2 linked regions of the Noviherbaspirillum saxi genome follow. The protein of the gene in region 1 interacts with the protein of each later gene in a pairwise test. Links are inferred from orthologs where the notes say so. Each region holds a gene or a part of one and is shown on either strand. Other genes may lie near its edges.

Region 1 (4,821 bases):
GCATAGGCATACGCTCGATCGACTTCACCGGATTCAGCGGGCATGCCATGCGCGCCACTGCCGTGCTGCCGGTGCTGTTTTACCTGATGCTGGAAAAAGCGCCGCGCCCGCTGCGCGGGATTGGCGCATTGTGCGGCCTGCTATTCGGCATGGCGGTCGGAGTGTCTCGGATTGCGCTGCATGCGCATTCCGCCTCGGAAGTCATTACCGGATGGATGCTCGGCGCAGCCGTCAGTATCAGCTTCATCTGGGTAGCCGGAACCACGCTGCGCAGGCAGGTATTCAATCCGGTGCGCATTACCGTCAGCATGCTGGCGTTGCTGACTGCTTCCTATGTGCATCCGGCGCCGACCCAGCAATGGCTCACCAGGATCACCTTGTATGTCTCGGGACACGACGCTGCATATCCTCGCACCGGATGGCAGCATGCGAAACCGCGCGCGATCATGATCATTCCCGTTCCGCCTGAATCTTCGTTGTAAGAATGTAAAAAAGCGCCTCACGGCGCTTTTTATTTTGTGGTGAAGCCGCGTGCTGTAATCAAGCGGCCAATGCCTTTTCCAGCAACTGGTGCAAGGCGGCGAAATCCGGCTCGCCGACATAACGCTTGATGATGATGCCGTCCTTGTCGATGACATAAGTGGTCGGCGTCAGCTTCACATCTTCAAACGATTTCGCTACCTCGCCCTTGGTATCCAATGCGACCCGAAACGGCAGATTGCGCGTCTGCGCATAATTGAGCACGTAATTGGGTGGATCATAACTCATCGCCACCGCGACGAAATCAAGCCCCTGGTCCTTGTACTTGTTATACGTCTGCACCATCTCCGGCATTTCCTTGATGCAGGTCGTGCAACTGGTTGCCCAGAAGTTGACCATGACGACCTTGCCACGCAGGCTTTGCATCGTTACCTGATTGCCATTGATTTCAGCAAAGGTAACATCAGGAGCGGTTTTCTTGCTGGAAAGTGAGAAATAACCCACGGCGGCGATGATGGCGATTGCGGCAATCCCGAGTACCTTGGGCCAGGTACGGCTGCGCGCGGGACGGTTTTCGGCTTGCATGGAAATGTGACGAAAGAAGATGGAAAGTGGAGCGGCCATTATAGTCCGCTGCCACAAACACTGCGCGCATCCGGCTCACAGACTCAGGGACGGATGTACACGTATCCTTCTTTCGCCTGCAGGCGTGCCAATTCGACTACACCGGCGGTGACCAGCCTGGCTTCGGGCAGCAATTGTGTCGGCGAAACCTCATGCGCGGCCAGCGTATTACCGCAGACGCGGAACTGCACGCCTTGCGCGGCCAGTGCCGACACCGCGCCATCGAAAGGCTTGCCGTTGCGTTCCTTGGCTCCATTCAACAGGAAACGAATCCCGTCTCCATTGGCGACAACGACGATTTTCGTTTCGGGTTCCGCGCGCAGATGATTGCGGATGTTTGCCATTGCCCGCGATGCCTGATCGATGCCATCGGCCAGATGGTAGACCACCTTGACGGGCTCGGAGGAAAAAGCGGGAAGGCTGTGGCTCAGCGCGAGGGCGGGCAACAGGCCGGCAATGACTTTCAGGACTAGGCGTCGCTTCATGATTGCTTGAATGGAACAGGAGGTCCGCACCGTATGGGCAGAAACGGAATAGAAATAGATAATAAACCGGTTTAAAAAAGCCGGCCCGGCGCAAAAAAGAAAAGGCCGCGTATCGATTCGATTCGCGGCCTGCTGCAGCGCTGCCGGGCAGGCTGCATGAAGCCTGGACAATTATTGCTTGATGCTCTGGCTATCCGAACTCTTGGTCATCTGGCGAAATTCGTCGTCGGAAATGTATTCGAATACCTTGACGACCTTTTGCACCCCATTGACGCCGCTGGCGACCTGCCCGGCCAATTGTCCTTCACGCTGAGTGACGCGGCCCATCAGGTAGACGATGCCGCGCTCGGTCACGACCTTGATCGAATTGGCATACAGATCGCGCGCATCGACAAAGGCCGCCTTGACCTTGCCGGTGATGAGCGAATCATTGGAACGGGATGTAAAACTTGAAGTGCCGGCGATTTCGAGGTCATTGACGATGGACTGTACGCCTTCGATGGCGCCGACTTCGCGCTCGACCGCTGCCTTCATCGCTTCGTCGCGCACTTCGCCAGTCAACAGCACCTTGCGGTTGAAGCTGGTGACATTGACGTGGCCTGCGTTGCCGACCAGATTCGGTATCCGGGTCTCGCCCTTGAAAACGATCGCCTTGTCTTCGGTCTGCGCGCCGAAGGTACGCCTGTCGGTTGCTGAGAGCGTGCCGACAACTGCACTGCCGACTGCCATTTCGACGCAGCCCTGCAGGCTGGCCACCACTACGCCGCACAGAATTGTCGCGGCCAAAGGACGTGTAATACGCGTCCACTTATTCATCCGGTTCCTCCCCAAATAACGCGACATCGATCCCGTCGCACAAACAATGAATGGTCAGCAAATGCACTTCCTGGATACGTGCAGTCCGGTCGTGCGGCACGCAGATATGCACGTCGCCGTCGGACAGCCGCTTGCCGATCGTGCCCCCGCCCTTGCCGGTCAGCGCAATGACGCGCATGTCGCGCTCCATTGCGGCATCGACCGCGGCCAGCACATTGGCCGAATTTCCCGAGGTCGATAACGCCAGCAAAATATCGCCGGCCTGCCCGAAAGCCTGTACCTGCTTGCTGAAAATGTCATTGAAGCTATAGTCGTTTCCGACCGCTGTCATGATTGACGTGTCGGTCGTGAGCGCCAGTGCCGGCAAGGGCAAGCGCTCGCGCTCGAAACGGCCGACCAGTTCGGCGGCGAAATGCTGGCAATCCGCGGCCGACCCGCCATTCCCGCAGGCAAGTATCTTGTTGCCGTTAGACAAAGCGGTGAACATAAGTTCAACTGCTTGTGCAATCGGTTCGGCCAGCACGGCGGCGGCTCTGGTCTTGAGTTCGGCACTTTCCTGGAAGTGCGCTTGTATGCGTTGGTTTGTCATGATGCCGGGAATTATAGTGCACGAGGGAGGTATTCGATCCTTGTCGGAGTCGAGGTGGCGGCGGGCCGTGTCAAATCGACCATGCAAGCGCTCATTGTTCGATCGCATTCCTTAACCACGACAAGGCGTCGCCATCGATTGCCACCACGTCGAAGCGGCAGGCCGGCGGCATGCGATAACGTTGCAGAAAAATTTGCGCGGCCAGTATCAGGCGCGCCTGCTTGCGCCCGGTGATGCTGGCGGCTGCACCACCGTAGCGGCTCGCCGCACGCTTGCGCACTTCGACAAAGACGAGGCTGCTGCGGTCTTGCATGATGAGATCGATTTCTCCACCCTTGCAGCGGAAATTGCGCTCCACCAGTGACATGCCTTGCTGCTGCAGATAATGCAACGCTCTGTCTTCACCTTGTGCGCCAGCGATCTGTTCGGCGGTGCGCGGACGACTGAATGCGTTCAGCAAGCCCATTACGGAAGCTCCGTGATCGGTACGACGCTACCATCGCGATAGACGGCGCGCTGCGCAGTCCGCTCCAGACGCATGCTGCCCGAACGGAACCGCACAGCCAGTTTTCCGGTGACGCCATCGAGTTCGAAGCTGTCGCCTTGAAGGGCGATCTCGCGTGCGACACGATAGGCATCGATGCCGATCGCATAAAAACGTTCAAGGTCTGCACTGCGCTTCTGGTCGGCAGCGACCACAGGCCGCGGATAAACCATGACCGCTGGGTGGTCGGGCTGCAATTGCCATGGCATATCGACCAAGCGCGCGCCCTCCATGTCGACCATGCGATCTTCGAGACTGTGATCCAACAAGGCGAAAGGATTGAGCTGCGAAGTGCCATACAGGATGACACTGCTGCCGATGATGGCGCGCACCTGGCGCGCCTGCCTTGCGTCGAGCGCCGCAAACAGAATGGCCGGCTTGTCGGAGGGCAGATCTTTTTTCAACTGCAGCAAGCTACGACCATTGAGAAAGCCGTCATTGGATGCAAGTTCGAGTTGTTGCGATTGCCGCCCGCGTTGCTGCCATTGGATGTCGAATGCCTTCGCGGCACGGCGTTGCCATGCGACACCGGTGTAAAGGATGACCGCCGTCGCACCGGCATTGTCGCGTGCAGCCCATTCGGCGGCCTGTCGCGCTTCATCTTCGATCGACAAACCCAGACTTAGCATCTGGGGCGGCATGGTTGCAGGGGCATCAGATGCAGTCTCGATCTGGGCCAGTGCAATTGTCGGCTTGGCGAGGCTGCCGCTCTGCACCACCGCTGCAACACCGCTGCGCGACAAGGGGCCGACCACGATATCGTTCAACGCTGTCGCCTCCTGGTAGCGACTCAACACCTCCTGCGGCGCATCGCCACTGTCGATAATGCTGAGATCGATTCCGTCGGGCTCGCGCTCGTGAGCAGCCTGTACACCGGCGCGCACCGCGTCGGCAACCGGGCCGAGCGTGTCAGAGCGCAGGGGCAGCAACAAACCGACGCGTACCTGCCTTGGCGCAATGTATGCGGGCGCTTCGCGCAGAATGGACAAATCCGTTTGCGCCATGATCCATGGCGTCGAGGCGGCCGGCGCAGCATTGGCGGCAGTTGTGGTAGTTGTATTTGCCGCCAAGGGCAGGCAGAATCCACTCAGCACCGCCGCCAGCGCACCCGCTCTTGCCAATTGGCTCAACATTCACGCTCCCTCATGACTTCGTCCGCTTCCGACATCCCCACCCTTGCCTCCCTTCGGCAAGAGCTGGCGCAACAAACCTATCCGTTGTCGACATTATATGTGGTGGCTACTCCCATCGGGAACGTCGGGGATATCACGTTGCGAGCCATC
Region 2 (2,817 bases), 290 kb from region 1 along the record:
GGTTGGTAAGTACGTTTCATGTTGGTCTCGCTAATCGGCAAAAATGGGTGGAATCATCACGCGGCCCATTCTTGTTTTGTGCGCTACACACAAAACGCAACAGGCAGTGAACCCGCAATTAGACACTGATTTCCGCTTCTCTGTCAATTACTTAGGAAGAAACGCAGGTCGCAAGCTTGAGGACTTTTGGGGTTTTCAATGCAGTCTGGAAACATAAAAAAGATGTTTGTTGTCTGTATCGCTAGCTTAGGTGTTGTCCTTGCGATACGGCCATCTTAAATAGGCAATTGAGGAAATATCCGATCTTCATATTTCCTCATGGTAATTTTATTCAGCTTTTTACATTCCTTCCAAAAGCTGAAACTTCCCCGATTGGCAAGCAAATTATTATGTCGGAAAAATGACGCAGCCTGTGGATAACCCCGTTTCCCGGAGTTAGAATAGCCCTCCCGTGTGGACGACCCAAGACGCTGGAGCAGCCGCTCCGGCATTCCCTTGTTCAGACCGTTTGCCTATTTGGCAAGCAGGACTGGACAGCGGACTGCCGGAGGAGAGCAGGGCCTGCCGCGGGCTAAGTCATTTCCACATAACAAAATATAGAAAAGTACATGGAAGATTTTTGGCAGACTTGCTCCGCTATGCTGGAGCAGGAACTCACGCCGCAACAATATAGTGCGTGGATCAAGCCGCTGGCGCCGATTGATTTTGAAGACGGCCGCTTGCGCATCGCCGCACCGAATCGCTTCAAGCTGGACTGGGTCAAGACCCAGTTTGCCAACCGGATTACCACCCTGGCTTCGGAATACTGGGAAGCGCCCATCGACGTCCAGTTCATTCTCGACCCGCGCGGCAATGCGGTACGCCGGCCTGCGCCGACCGCCGGCGCCAATGGCAATGGCATGAATGGCCAACCCCAGCGCAATGGACAACATGACATCGTCATCGACCAGGGACCTGACCCGATCGAACGCGCCGATATCCTGATCGAAACCAATGCCAAGCGCGACCAGAGCAAGATCAACACCGCCCTGACTTTCGACAGCTTCGTCACTGGTAAGGCAAACCAATTGGCGCGCGCCGCTGCGATCCAGGTTGCCAATAACCCCGGTGTCTCTTACAACCCGTTATTCCTGTATGGCGGTGTTGGCCTTGGAAAAACCCACCTGATCCACGCAATCGGTAACCAGCTGCTCAATGAAAATCCTAATGTTCGCATTCGCTACATTCACGCTGAACAATATGTTCGCGACGTAGTGACCGCTTACCAGCGTAAGGGTTTTGATGATTTCAAGCGCTATTACCATTCGCTCGACATGCTGCTGATCGACGATATTCAGTTCTTTGCCGGCAAGAGCCGCACGCAGGAAGAATTCTTTTATGCGTTCGAAGCGCTGATTGCAGCAAAGAAACAAATCATTATCACCAGCGATACGTATCCGAAGGAAATCACCGGCATGGACGACCGGTTGATCTCCCGTTTTGATTCTGGTCTGACGGTCGCCGTCGAACCGCCCGAGCTCGAAATGCGCGTTGCAATTCTGCTCAAAAAAGCGGCGCAGGAAGGCGCGGTGTTGTCCGACGACGTTGCCTTTTTCGTCGCCAAACATTTGCGTTCCAATGTGCGCGAACTGGAAGGCGCACTGCGCAAGATCCTCGCCTATTCCCGCTTCCACGGCAAAGACATCACGATCGATGTTGTCAAGGATGCATTGAAAGACTTGCTTTCTGTACAAAACCGGCAGATTTCGGTCGAGAACATCCAGAAGACGGTGGCAGACTTTTTCAATATCAAAGTCGCTGACATGTACTCCAAAAAGCGCCCAGCCAATATTGCTCGTCCGCGCCAGATTGCGATGTATCTTGCCAAGGAATTAACGCAGAAGAGTTTGCCTGAGATCGGCGAATTGTTTGGCGGCCGCGACCACACCACGGTACTGCATGCGGTTCGCAAGATCGCAGCCGACCGCAGCAAGAATCCTGAAGTCAACCACGAGCTGCACGTGCTCGAACAAACGCTGAAGGGGTAATCCACAGCTGCTTATCGGCTTGTGGATAAGTAAGAATGGAATAAATCGGACCGGCGAGCCGGCCTCGGCGGGTTCGCGCGGACCGGCGACGCGAACCCGGTTTGAGGCGAGAAAAGGACGGGGGCAACCGACCATCGCCTTGCAGGACATGTGGTGCAGCCAAGACCTTCTTTGTGGCCGGACTTGCTCGCTATGCCTATCAAGCGGCTGACGGCCGCGGTCGCGGCACCTTCCCGACCCTAAATTACCTTGCCAGCCCGACAACAAAATCCGTTCTATTTCATTGGAAGGAACCTTTTTCTGTCAAAATAGAGGGTATTTAGAAATGGCTTTATCCGGCTGCCGTCCGTCGGTAAATGACAGGCCTTTTCCCGATTCACAGCATTGTTTCAACTCACACTACAAGGATAAAAAGCATGCAATTGGTGAAAACCCAACGCGACACGCTTCTCCGGCCGCTGCAGATTGTGAGTGGTATTGTCGAGCGTCGGCACACGCTGCCGATTCTGGCCAATATCCTCATTCGCAAGGACGGTGAGAAGGTCTCGTTCCTGTCGACCGACATCGAAGTGCAGATCACCACGCATGCCAATGTGGGCAGCGGCGGCGAAGTCGCGGCCACCACGGTCGCCGCGCGCAAGCTGCTCGATATCTTGCGTGCGCTGCCCGATTCGGGCGATGTCGCGCTGTCGCTGGCCAACAAGCGCATGACGGTCCAGTCCGGCAAATCGCGCTTTGCATTGCAGACGCTGGCAGCCGAAGAATTCCCGACCGTCGCGCAAGCCGAGCA

Evidence for each region.
Region 2: the proteins of D3871_RS02465 (region 1) and dnaA interact in binary tests that used the Escherichia coli proteins (3 or more experiments, as listed by UniProt). The link is inferred for Noviherbaspirillum saxi from one-to-one orthologs.

Annotation. Positions count from the first base shown.
Region 1 is NZ_QYUO01000001.1:507,950-512,770, reverse strand. What follows is about bases 1,197-3,906. They hold D3871_RS02465 (phosphoheptose isomerase), read right to left. Parts: upstream 2,995-3,906; coding sequence 2,398-2,994; downstream 1,197-2,397. Other genes in these bases: D3871_RS02455 (penicillin-binding protein activator), read right to left, coding at 3,460-3,906; D3871_RS02460 (YraN family protein), read right to left, coding at 3,086-3,460; D3871_RS02470 (BON domain-containing protein), read right to left, coding at 1,761-2,405; D3871_RS02475 (DsrE family protein), read right to left, coding at 1,197-1,589. Also shown: D3871_RS02485 (phosphatase PAP2 family protein), read left to right, coding at 1-482; D3871_RS02480 (peroxiredoxin family protein), read right to left, coding at 541-1,065; more of D3871_RS02475, read right to left, coding at 1,149-1,196; more of D3871_RS02455, read right to left, coding at 3,907-4,671; rsmI (16S rRNA (cytidine(1402)-2'-O)-methyltransferase), read left to right, coding at 4,684-4,821. UniProt on the Escherichia coli protein: Required for the timely initiation of chromosomal replication via direct interactions with the DnaA initiator protein.
Region 2 is NZ_QYUO01000001.1:214,677-217,493, forward strand. It holds dnaA (chromosomal replication initiator protein DnaA), read left to right. Parts: upstream 1-608; coding sequence 609-2,027; downstream 2,028-2,817. Other genes in the region: rpmH (50S ribosomal protein L34), read right to left, coding at 1-20; dnaN (DNA polymerase III subunit beta), read left to right, coding at 2,444-2,817. UniProt on the Escherichia coli protein: Plays an essential in the initiation and regulation of chromosomal replication. Binds in an ATP-dependent fashion to the origin of replication (oriC) to initiate formation of the DNA replication initiation complex once per cell cycle.